3 regions of the Pantoea sp. E2023-21 genome follow, and region 2 is predicted to be linked to each of the others. Evidence: predicted binding sites of a transcription regulator. Region 2 holds the regulator's gene; each other region holds the start of a gene.
The links. Region 2 encodes PurR, which represses purine synthesis genes. Its sites were predicted from a motif close to CANGCAAACGTTTGCNTG; they were not measured.
Positions count from the first base shown of each region.

Region 1 (4,267 bases), 1.2 Mb from region 2:
TCGCTGCCCAGTGCGGCGATATCGGCTTCGATTCCGCAGTGACCGGTAAAGGCCATCTCCGCCAGCGTGACCAGCAGGCCGCCGTCAGAACGGTCGTGATAGGCCAGCAGTTTCTGCTCAGCTACCAGCGCCTGAATGGCGTTAAAGAAGCCCGCCAGTTGGGTGGCGTCACGCACGTCGGCAGGTTTGTCGCCCAGTTGACGATACACCTGCGACAGCGCGGTTGCACCCAAGGTGTTAGCACCGTTGCCCAGATCCACCAGCAGCAGCAGGTTATCTTGATCGGCTTGCAGCTGCGGTGTCACCGTGCGACGCACATCTTCAATACGCGCAAATGCAGTGATGACCAGCGACAGCGGCGAGGTCATTTCGCGCTGCTCGGTACCTTGCTGCCAGCGGGTTTTCATCGACATGGAGTCTTTGCCCACTGGAATGGTGATGCCCAACGCGGGACACAACTCTTCGCCGACCGCTTTAACGGCAGCGTACAAACCGGCGTCTTCGCCCGGGTGACCGGCAGCGGCCATCCAGTTCGCGGAGAGCTTCACGCGTTGCAGCGAACCAATTGAGGTTGCTGCGATGTTGGTCAGCGCCTCACCGACTGCCAGACGACCTGAAGCCGCGAAGTCGAGCAAGGCGACTGGCGCACGTTCGCCGAGGGAGAAGGCTTCACCGTGATAGCTATCGAGGCTGGCGGTGGTGACGGCGCAGTTCGCCACCGGAATCTGCCACGGCCCCACCATCTGATCGCGCGCGACCATGCCGGTTACGCTGCGATCGCCAATAGTAATCAGGAAGGTTTTTTCCGCTACGGTCGGCAAGTGCAGCACACGATTCACTGCATCCGCAACGGTAATCCCATCGCGCTGTAGCGCATCGCCTTTGGCTTGCTGACTGGCAACATCACGCGTCATCTTCGGCGTTTTGCCCAGCAGCACGTCGAGCGGCATGTCGATGGGCTTATTGTCGAAGTGGCTGTCGGCGAGGTTCAGGTGCAGCTCTTCAGTGGCTTCACCAATCACCGCATACGGCGCGCGTTCACGCAGGCACAGCTCATCAAACAGCGCCAGTTTCTCCGGCGCTACTGCCAGCACATAACGTTCCTGCGATTCGTTACACCAGACTTCCAGCGGGCTCATGCCTGGTTCATCGCTGAGGATATCGCGCAGATTGAAATTACCACCACGATTACCGTCGCTCACCAGTTCTGGCATGGCGTTCGAAAGACCGCCTGCGCCCACATCGTGGATGAACAGAATCGGGTTGGCTTCGCCCAGCTGCCAGCAGCGGTCGATCACTTCCTGGCAACGACGTTCCATTTCGGGGTTGTCGCGCTGGACAGATGCAAAATCGAGATCGGCATCTGACTGGCCAGAAGCCATTGACGATGCCGCGCCACCGCCCAAACCGATGTTCATGGCCGGACCGCCCAGCACGATCAGCTTGGCGCCCACGACAATCTCGCCTTTCTGCACGTGATCGGCACGGATGTTACCGATGCCGCCCGCCAGCATGATCGGCTTGTGATAGCCGCGCAGTTCCACGCCATTGTGACTGTTGACGCGCTCTTCATAGGTACGGAAATAGCCGTTCAGGGCCGGACGACCAAATTCATTGTTGAACGCCGCGCCGCCTAGCGGGCCTTCGGTCATGATATCCAGTGCAGTAACAATGCGATCCGGCTTGCCGAAATCCTCTTCCCACGGCTGTTCGAAGCCCGGAATACGCAGGTTCGATACCGAGAATCCGACCAGACCGGCTTTGGGCTTCGCGCCACGTCCGGTGGCACCTTCATCACGGATTTCGCCACCGGAACCGGTCGCCGCACCCGGCCACGGTGAAATGGCGGTTGGGTGGTTATGGGTTTCGACTTTCATCAGGATGTGCGCTTCTTCCTGATGGAATGCGTATTCGCCCTTCTGTGCATCGGCATAGAAGCGGCCAACCTCGGAACCTTCCATGACCGCAGCGTTGTCTTTATAAGCAGACAGCACATGCTCAGGATTGTGTTCAAAGGTGTTTTTAATCATTTTAAACAGCGACTTCGGCTGCTTTTCGCCGTCGATAATCCAGTCGGCATTGAAGATCTTGTGACGGCAGTGCTCGGAGTTTGCTTGCGCAAACATGTAGAGCTCGATGTCGTTCGGATTGCGGCCCAGCTTGGTAAAGGCGTCGAGCAGATAATCGATCTCATCGTCGGCCAGCGCCAGGCCCAGCGTGGTGTTGGCCTGATCCAGCGCGCTGCGACCTGCGCCCAGCACGTCGATAGTTGAAAGCGGCTGTGGCTGATGGTGAGCAAACAGCTGCTGCGCATCGCTGAGGTCAGTGAATACAGTTTCCATCATGCGATCATGCAGCAGGCTGGCCAGTTGCTGCCACTGTGCTTCCGTCAGCGTGGGCGCTTGCACATAAAAGGCCATGCCGCGCTCAAGGCGCAAAACCTGTGGCAGATCGCAGTTGTGGGCGATGTCAGTGGCTTTCGATGACCAGGGTGAAATGGTGCCGGGACGCGGCGTTACCAGCAACAGACGCCCTTGCGGCGCGTGTTCGGCGAGAGAAGGACCGTATTTAAGCAGACGTTGCAGGCGGGCTTGCTCATCCGCACTGAGCGGTGCGCTCACATCGGCAAAATGGACGTACTCGGCGTAAATATCACTCACTGAAAGGTGAGCGTCCTGAAAGCGGGTCAGCAGTTTGTTTACACGAAATGCCGACAGAGCGGGCGAACCACGCAGAATTTCCATCATTAAAGATCTCTCGTCTTTGAAGTGCCGGGCGACGCTTCATTGGGCGCAACAGGGGAAAACGGGCGGTATTATAGAGAAACAGCACCGGTTACGAAACCGTTTGCGCATAAATTCTGGCACCTGGCGTTTGGCTGAATTTTGCACAATTCTTGCTATAAAAGTTGCCCTGCCCCTTTTTGTTGCGCAAAATGCCCATCGCTCTGGGAGTTAAAACAACATAAATACTGCCTTTAAAAGACAGAGGCCTGTGAGCCATTACGAGACAACTATTTGAAACGCCTAAAAATAAACTATCTGTTTATCGGTCTGATCACCGTGCTACTTGCGCTAGCATTGTGGCCTTCAATCCCGTGGTACGGGAGCGGAACAGACGCGCTATCACAGATCAAATCACGCGGAGTGCTGCGCATCAGTACCGTTAACTCTCCGCTGACTTACTACACCATTAACAATGCACCAGCCGGCATGGATTACGAGCTGGCGAAGCGCTTCGCCGATTATCTTGGCGTGAAACTTGAGGTTGAGGTGCGTCCTAACCTCGGCGATCTGTTTGACGACCTGGATGACGGTAAAGCGGATTTGCTGGCTGCCGGTCTGATCTACAACAGCGAGCGCCTCGCGCACTACCAAAGTGGCCCGAGCTACTATTCGGTGTCGCAGCAGCTGGTGTACCGCATTGATAAGCCCCGACCGAAAAATCTCGGCGATCTTAAAGGCCGCCTGATTGTGCAGTCCGGTTCGGCATATCTGTCAACTTTACGTTCCGCCAAAGCTGACAGCTATCCCGATCTCGACTGGGCAATCTCCACCGATCAGGGCCAGAAAGCGCTGCTCGAAGCGGTCGCCGACGGCAAACTCGACTACACCGTAGGTGATTCGGTCACCATTGGCTTGCTGCAGCGTATTCATCCGCAGCTGGCGGTGGCGTTTGATGTGACAGATGAAGAACCGGTTACCTGGTACTTGCCACGTAACGATGATGACAGCCTAAACGCGGCGATGCTCGACTTCTATAGCCAGATGGGCGAAGAAGGCACCATGGCGCGGCTGGAAGAGAAATATCTCGGTCACGTTGGCACCTTTGATTACGTTGATACTCGCACGTTCCTGCGCGCCATTGACAACACGCTGCCGGATATCAAACCGCTGTTTGAGAAATATTCGGCCAGCATGGATTGGCGTTTGCTGGCGGCGATCTCATATCAGGAATCGCACTGGAATCCGCAGGCCACTTCGCCAACTGGCGTGCGCGGCATGATGATGTTGACGCGTAATACCGCCGACAGCCTTGACGTCAACGATCGTCTCGATCCCGAACAGAGCATTCGTGGCGGCAGCGAATATCTCAAACGCATGATGGAAAAAGTGCCCGAGAGCATTCCTGAAGATGAACGTATCTGGTTTGCGCTGGCGGCTTATAACATGGGCTACGCGCACATGCTGGATGTGCGTAAGCTGACGGCGAAACAGGGCGGCAATCCGGACAGCTGGGCCGACGTGAAGCTACGTTTGCCGATGCT
Region 1 is NZ_CP195344.1:2,147,227-2,151,493, forward strand. Features, by position in the region: gene purL (phosphoribosylformylglycinamidine synthase) at 1-2,747, opposite strand, end outside; gene mltF (membrane-bound lytic murein transglycosylase MltF) at 3,018-4,267, shown strand, end outside.
Region 1: a site for PurR is predicted at 2,837-2,854, ahead of purL (phosphoribosylformylglycinamidine synthase). Genes of this name have one in related genera too.

Region 2 (4,267 bases):
ATTCAAACTAAAAAAACAGACCAAAACAGAAACCGCGCTGCACAAAACCACCAGCAAAAAATCCCCGCTGAAACTTACCGCTAAGAAATACGGTCATCAACGCCTGGTGAAGAAATCTCCCGAAGTGGTGGTTGATGACGAAGCGGTTGCGCTTACCGGCATTAAAATGAGTAAGTCGCACCGCCAGCGTTATCAAAAAGCGCGTGAAACGGCGATGACCAAATTAATGGGGCAACTCGGTAAACCTTATCAATGGGGCGGCACCTCGCCACATACCGGTTTCGACTGCAGTGGATTGGTCTGGTACGCCTATAAAGATCTGGTGAAATTCAAATTTCCGCGCACCGCCAATGAGATGTATCACTTGCGTGATGCTTCCCCGATCAAACGTGAAATGCTGGAGAAAGGGGATCTGGTGTTCTTCCGCATTAACAATCGCGGCACCGCTGATCATGTTGGCGTTTATCTCGGCAACGGCAAATTCATTCAGTCGCCGCGTACCGGCAAAGATATTCAGATTAGCGCTTTGGGAGAGGATTACTGGCAGAAACACTATGTGGGCGCGCGTCGTATGATGACGCCAAAAACCATTCGCTAATTGTTGCGCAACAAACAGAAAAAAGCCGGATGCTGCACACAGCTCCGGCTTTTTTGTTAATGCATGATCGCGGTAAAACTGAAGGCGATAATCATCAACAGTGCGCCAACAGTGGTCATTAGCGCCAGCTTCAGGTCAGTATTCATCACAACTCCTTAGTCACACAATTAATGGGGTTAACGCGATTTTCGCACAGCAATCGGCAAAAATCTCGTGTTATCCGCGCGGGCTTGTTAGAATCGCCGCCTTTCGTTGCGCAACAGATTTTGCGCGTGCTGTATTTTCAGCATAATGAAGTGATTTCGTCTGCTATAACACCCCGTTTTGCCCGCCTTTTGGGCTGTAAAAGCGTTAGCAGACGCAAACGTTTAACAATATACTTATCAGTGAGTTGCGATAAGCCCAGGAGTACCATTTTCATGGCAACAATTAAAGATGTCGCAAAACGCGCAGGTGTCTCAACCACCACGGTTTCGCATGTCATCAACAAAACGCGTTTCGTTGCGGAAGAAACGCGTAACGCCGTATGGGAAGCGATCAAACAATTACACTACTCGCCAAGTGCCGTGGCGCGTAGTCTCAAAGTGAATCACACCAAAACCTTAGGTCTGCTGGCAACGTCCAGTGAAGCGCCCTATTTTGCTGAAATTATCGAAGCGGTGGAGAATCGTTGTTTCGAACGCGGCTATACGTTGATTCTCGGCAATGCGCACAACGATCTGCAAAAACAGCGCGCCTATCTGTCGATGATGGCGCAAAAGCGCGTCGATGGTTTGCTGGTGATGTGTTCTGAATATCCGGACGATTTACTGCAAATGTTGGAAGAGAACCGCAATATCCCGATGGTCGTCATGGATTGGGGTGCTTCGCGCGGTGATTTTACCGATACGGTGCAGGACAACGCGTTTCAAGGCGGCTATCTCGCCGGGCGTTATCTGATTGAACGTGGCCATCGCGATATTGGTGCCATCCCTGGCCAGATGGAGCGCAACACCGGCGGCGGACGTCACGCAGGATTTCTGCAGGCGATGAACGAAGCAGGCATTACAGTGCGCCCAGAATGGGTGGTTCAGGGCGACTTTGAACCTGAATCCGGTTATCAGGCAATGCAGCAGATTCTTAACCAGAAACAGCGCCCAACCGCCGTGTTCTGCGGCGGCGATATTATGGCGATGGGCGCAATTTGTGCCGCCGATGAGATGGGTTTGCGTGTACCGCAAGATATCTCGGTGATTGGTTACGATAACGTGCGCAACGCGCGCTATTTCACGCCTGCGCTGACCACCGTACACCAGCCTAAAGCCGAACTGGGTGAAAAAGCGCTGGAAATGCTGTTGGATCGCATCACCAGCAAACGTGAAGATCCACAAACCATCGAGGTTCAGCCTACGCTGATTGAACGTCGTTCAGTGGCGTACGGCCCATTCCGCGATTATCGCCGCTAAGCTGACACTTCGCTGAGCCATTCGTGGTTCAGCGTTTCAGCATCCCCCAGATAAGCCAGTAACCACTCAAGCGCCGGCGACGTGCGTTGTTCAGCCCAGCTGACGCAGCACGGACTATCAGGAAAGGCTTGCGGCAGCGACAGTTCGACCAATTTATGACTGTCCAGCAGCGGACGCGCCAAATGGCCCGGCACCATTCCAACGCACAATCCTGCCAACAAACACGCCATCCCGGTTTCCCATTCTGGCACCACCAGCCGCCGCTGATTATCTAGCGTCCAGGTCATACGGCGCGGCAATGCACGCGACGTATCTTCCAGCACCAGAGATGGCCACGCTCGCAACGTTTCATCATCCAGTTCAGTGCTGTTAACCAGTGGATGATCCGGGCTGACCACACAACGCCAATTCAGCGCGCCCATATCCTGAAACGCAAAACGTCCACCGACGGGAATTGCCTGCGTGGCGCCAATCGCGACATCTACCCGGCCATCGGCTAATGCATCCCACACTCCGTTAAACACTTCGTAGCTGATAATCAACTCCATATCGGGAAAATGACGATAGAAGTCCTTCACTAATTGCCGCGTGCGCTGCGGTTTTACAATGCAGTCAACCGCGATACTCAATTCACCGCGCCAGCCATTCGCCAGTTGTTGACACTGCCTACGCGTTGCCAGCATTTTTTTGATAACAGATCGCCCTTCACGAACGAAGTGCTCGCCGGCTGGTGTCATGACCACTTCGCGATGCTGGCGCTCAAACAGCGGTACCGCCAACCAGGTTTCCAGCTGACGCACGGTATAGCTGACGGCAGAAGGCACGCGATGCAGCTCCTGCGCGGCCGCGCTAAAACTGCCGGTGCGCGCCACGGCATCCACCACTTCAAGCGCATATTCTGACCACATATTTTTGCCTTCAAAAAATTTAACAGCTCCATGCAAATATTAGCGTTTCACAAAGCGCGTTGCATCCTTTTACACTCCCGGCGTTCAACCTGCCCAAAAGAGAATCAACATGTTGTCGTCTAAAGCATTTATGCCTTATCTCGCCGTGCTCAGCATGCTCGGCTTTCTTGCCACGGATATGTATTTACCCGCCTTTGGCGATATGCAGCGTGATTTTGCTAGCGCACCCGGCACTATCAGCGCCAGCTTAAGTCTGTTTCTCGGCGGTTTTGCCTGTGCACAGGTATTTTGGGGGCCGCTGTCGGATCGTTATGGACGTAAACCGATTTTACTGGCGGGTTTAGCCATCTTCGCCCTCGGCTGCCTGGGTATGCTTTGGGTAACCGACGTACGCCTGATGTTGGCGCTGCGCTTTGTGCAGGCCATTGGCGTGTGTGCTGCAGCCGTGAGCTGGCAGGCGTTGGTGGTAGATCACTATCCAAAAGCCAAAGCGAATAAAGTGTTTGCAACGATTATGCCGCTGGTTGCGCTGTCTCCTGCGCTGGCACCACTGCTTGGCGCCTGGCTTATCAGCCACTTCCACTGGCGCAGCATCTTTATCACGCTGACATTGGTCGCGGTGGTACTGCTGATCGGTACGCTGCAGTTAACGTCGGCTAAGCGCGAAAAAGTGGCCGGTGGTACACAACCTGGCTGGTTAACCTTACTGGGCACGCGCGTCTATAGCGGTAACGTCTTGATCTATTCTGCTTGCTCGGCGAGTTTCTTCGCCTGGCTGACGGGATCACCTTTCATTCTCGCCGCTGCTGGCCTGACACCGGGCGATATTGGCCTGAGTTATATTCCGCAGACTATTGCGTTTTTAATTGGCGGTTTTGGCTGTCGCACGCTGTTAAATCGTTATCAAGGTGCACAACTGTTGCCATGGTTGCTGGTGCTGTATAGCCTGAGCATCCTGAGCCTGTTTGTTATCGCCTTAATGCCTTCAGCGCCGCTGTTCGTATTACTCATGCCATTCTGCGGCATGGCGCTGGCCAATGGCGCGATCTATCCGATTGTGGTTGCCAGCGCATTAGCGCCCTTCCCGCACGCCACCGGCAAAGCGGCCGGATTACAGAACTTGTTCCAGTTAGGATTGTGCTTTGTCGCCAGCCTGTTGGTCTCTGCTGGCCTTGAGCAAGCGCTGTTTAACACGACTTTAGTGATGGTGGCCACCGTGGTACTGGCGTGGGCGGGGTTTGTCTGCCAGCGAGCAGTAAACGCACAAAGTGATATTGCCCACACTTCCCGTCCCTGCGAAGATAATCATTAAGGCA
Region 2 is NZ_CP195344.1:916,231-920,497, reverse strand. Features, by position in the region: gene ACRQ84_RS04425 (C40 family peptidase) at 1-598, shown strand, start outside; gene ACRQ84_RS04420 (cytochrome bd-I oxidase subunit CydH) at 655-744, opposite strand; gene purR (HTH-type transcriptional repressor PurR) at 1,018-2,043, shown strand; gene punR (DNA-binding transcriptional activator PunR) at 2,040-2,951, opposite strand; gene punC (purine nucleoside transporter PunC) at 3,061-4,263, shown strand.

Region 3 (4,267 bases), 1.5 Mb from region 2:
CAACCTGGCGATGTGATTGAAGTGGCGGCCGGCGGTCGTTTACCGGCGGATGGTGAGCTGCTGCACGCCGGCGCCAGCTTTGATGAAAGCGCCCTCACCGGCGAATCGTTGCCGGTAGCGCGTGAGCCTGGCGAACAGATCATGGCCGGCGCCACCAGCCTTGATCGCCTGGTAATGCTGAAAGTGGTTTCCCAGCCAGGCCAAAGTGCCATTGACCGTATTCTGCAGTTGATTGAGGAAGCCGAAACCCATCGTGCGCCGGTAGAGCGGTTTATCGATCGCTTTAGTCGCATTTACACGCCCGCCGTTATGCTGCTGGCGCTGCTGGTGATGGTATTGCCGCCGCTGCTGGGCTTTGGCGATTGGTTGCCGTGGATTTATAAAGGGCTAACGCTGCTGCTGATTGGTTGTCCATGCGCGCTGGTAATCTCCACGCCTGCCGCCATTACCTCCGGCCTGGCCGCTGCGGCGCGTCAGGGCGCACTCATTAAGGGCGGCGCGGCGCTAGAACGTCTCAGTCGCGTTAGCATGATGGCGTTCGACAAAACCGGCACGCTGACGGCCGGTAAGCCGCAGCTTACCCACATCCAGCCATTTAGCGCGATAGCAGAAAACGCGTTGCTGAGCATCGCTGCTGCCGTTGAGCAGGGTTCCACCCATCCGCTGGCGCAGGCGATTGTTAACGAAGCCGAGCGCCGTCAGCTCACGATTCCGTCAGCCTCGCAGCAGCAAACGCTGGCGGGCAGCGGCATTCGTGCCGAGATCGATAGCGTGACGTATCAATTGCTTACGCCGCGCGAAGCCCGCAACCTCGACGCCGCGCAGCAGCAGCACATCGCTGATCTCGAAGCACAAGGCCAAACTGTGGTGCTGCTGTTGCAGGCGCAACAGGTGCTCGGCGCGCTGGCGTTGCGGGATCAGCTGCGTACCGAAGCCGCTGGCGCGCTGGCTGAGTTGCAGAAGCTCGGGGTGAATAGCGTGATGCTAACCGGCGATAACCCACGCGCGGCCGCCGCCATTGCGGCTGAACTCAACATTGATTATCGCGCCGCTTTGCTGCCTGCCGATAAAGTTGAGGCGGTAAGGAAATTGGGTGAGCAGCAATCATTGGCGATGGTCGGCGACGGCATCAACGATGCGCCCGCCATGAAAGCGGCGACGATTGGTATTGCGATGGGTAGCGGCACCGATGTGGCGCTGGAAGCCGCGGATGTAGCATTAACGCAAAACCAGCTGGCGATTCTGCCACGCACTATTGTGCTGGCACGGCGCACGCGCGCCATCATTCGTCAGAACGTGGCGCTGGCGTTGGGATTAAAAGTGATTTTTCTGGTCACCACGCTACTCGGCTTCACTGGTTTGTGGTTGGCAGTATTAGCAGACTCCGGTGCCACCGCGCTGGTGACGGCCAACGCCCTGCGATTGCTGCGCCAGCGTTAAGCGCCTTTCTTAATCAAAAACTGGTACGGCAGGCTTTCGGTCTGCTGTGCCAGAAGCTGATGCTCCATGAAGCGGCAGAAACCGGGGATATCGCGCGTGGTGGCTGGATCGTCGGCGATGATCAGCAAGGTTTCACCGGTCTGCATGCTGCGCACGGTTTTACGCACCATCATTACCGGCTCCGGGCAGCGCAAGCCAAGGGCATCAAGCTGATGGTCAGGCGCAGAAAAGGGATCGCTCATGATTCTCTGTCAATAGTTGATGATGGGCGCTCATTCTAGCGCGCGAATTAGGCAACGCAAGGCGATAACGATTGCGTTAAAATTAACCATTGCATAAATTGCGCAACGCGTTAAGATGCCGCCGATTTTTTATTTACCATCGTGTTAACACACGAACCTGGGTTCCCTCACCCCATCACTAAAAAGGCTTATGATGATTGCTTTCTCTGCACGTCAGCGCATGCATGCGCTGTTTTGGCTATCGCTTTTCCATCTGCTGGTGATCACCTCCAGTAACTATCTGGTGCAGCTGCCGATTTCGATCTTCGGCTTTCACACCACATGGGGCGCGTTTAGCTTTCCGTTTATTTTCCTCGCCACCGATCTGACCGTGCGCATTTTTGGCGCGCCGCTCGCCCGTCGCATTATTCTGGCGGTGATGATTCCAGCGCTGGTGATCTCCTACATTGTTTCGTGCGTGTTTTATCAGGGCGCATGGCAAGGGTGGGCTTCTCTGGAAGAGGTGAATCTGTTTGTTGCGCGTATCGCCTGCGCCAGCTTTATGGCTTATGCGCTGGGTCAGATTCTCGACGTGCACGTTTTTAACCGTTTGCGCCGTTTATCACAGTGGTGGATTGCCCCGGCAGCAGCGATGTTCCTCGGCAATATCAGCGATACACTGGCCTTCTTCTTCATCGCCTTTTACAAGAGTCCAGACCCGTTTATGGCGGCGCATTGGGTCGAGATCGCTTTGGTGGATTACAGCTTCAAAGTGCTGATCTGCATGATCTTCTTCCTGCCAGCTTACGGCGTGTTACTGAATGCCATGCTGAAGCGATTAGCTGAGCGTTCCGCGCAGCAGCAGATCAATTTCGGCTAATTACACACATACCCTAAATAATTCAAGTTGCAGGAAGGCGGCAAGCGCTGGCCCGTAGGGAGAGAATCAGTAATGAGCCTCATAATCCCCAGGAGCTTACATAAGTAAGTGACTGGGGTGAATACACGCAGCCAACGCACTTGCAGCTTGAAGTATGACGGGTATACACGAAACGCTACGGCACGCTAAGATTTCCTGACACTCCGGCAGTTGCTTTTGACTGCCGATTCCGTTTTGATAACGCCTGACTGGAATCATGTAAAAGGGAAAAGAATGCGTAACGTAGTGAAATATGTGGGTATTGGCCTGTTGGTTATCGGTCTGGCGGCATGTGACCAGAAGAAAGATGATGCGGCAGCGAACAGCAACGGTGCGAGCGCCAGCCAGTCGGCCCAGACGGTCAATCTGATGGACGGCAAACTGAGCTTCTCACTGCCTGCTGGCATGTCTGACAAAAGCGGAAAACTCGGCTCTGAATCCACCAATATGCACGTTTACGCCGACGAAACCGGTCAGCGTGCGATTATTGTGATTGCGGGTGATCCCACTAATGAAGCGCTTGATGCGCTGGCACAGCGTCTGGAACAGCAGCAGCGCGGTCGCGATCCACAGCTGCAAGTGGTTTCAAACAAAGCGGTCACGTTGAAAGACCAGCCAGCACAGCAGCTGGACACGGTGATTTCTGCTAATAATCAGACGTCATGGTCTTCGGTGATTCTGGCGAAAGTGGACGGTAAGTTGCTGACGCTGCAAATTACCTTACCAGCGGATAACCAACAGCAAGCGCAGAGCGATGCTGATGGGATTATCAAAAGCATCACCCTGAAATAATCCTTAAAATCTGAACGTTTATCGGTCGCCATGAATGGCGACCCTACAAGGGTTCAGTGCAGTTTGGTAGGGTCGCCATTCATGGCGACCTGGTTCTGTAAGCCCCGCCTTACAACCTCACTGGCGAAATGTGCCAGATCTCATCCGCATATTCCTGAATGGTTCGATCCGACGAAAAATAGCCCATGTTGGCGATATTCAGCGCCGCGCTGCGCTGCCACTTATCCGGTTGTCGATAAAGCTTGTCCACCTTGTCCTGCGTATCCACATAGCTGCGATAATCCGCCAGTAGTTGGTAGTGATCGCCGAAGTTGACCAAGGCATCAAACAGATTGCGATAGCGCCCGGGCTCCTGCGGACTGAATAGCCCGCTGGCGATTTGCGTCAGCGCCTGATGCAGCTCAGGATCGTCCTCGTAATACTTACGTGGGTTGTAGCCATCGGTGCGCAGTTTCTCCACCTGCGGTGTGGTGTTACCAAAGATAAAGATATTCTCCTTGCCGACGTGCTCCAGCATCTCCACATTGGCGCCATCCAACGTGCCGATGGTTAACGCGCCATTCAGTGCAAACTTCATGTTACTGGTGCCCGATGCCTCAGTGCCGGCGGTAGAGATCTGCTCAGAGAGATCCGCCGCCGGAATAATGATCTGCGCCAGACTCACGCCATAGTTGGGAATGAACACCACCTTGAGCTTGTTTTTCACCTGAGGATCGTTATTGATCACATTGGCAACATCGTTGATCAAATGAATGATGTGCTTCGCCACGTAATACGCCGATGCGGCCTTGCCGGCGAAAATATTAACACGCGGCACCCATTCAGCGGTGGGATCGGCCTTAATACGGTTGTAGCGCGTAATCACGTGCAGCACGTTCAGCAGCTGACGTTTGTA
Region 3 is NZ_CP195344.1:3,559,599-3,563,865, reverse strand. Features, by position in the region: gene ACRQ84_RS16675 (zinc/cadmium/mercury/lead-transporting ATPase) at 1-1,440, shown strand, start outside; gene tusA (sulfurtransferase TusA) at 1,437-1,682, opposite strand; gene ACRQ84_RS16665 (7-cyano-7-deazaguanine/7-aminomethyl-7-deazaguanine transporter) at 1,876-2,541, shown strand; gene ACRQ84_RS16660 (DcrB family lipoprotein) at 2,815-3,372, shown strand; gene glgP (glycogen phosphorylase) at 3,482-4,267, opposite strand, start outside.
Region 3: a site for PurR is predicted at 1,743-1,760, ahead of tusA (sulfurtransferase TusA). Genes of this name have one in related genera too.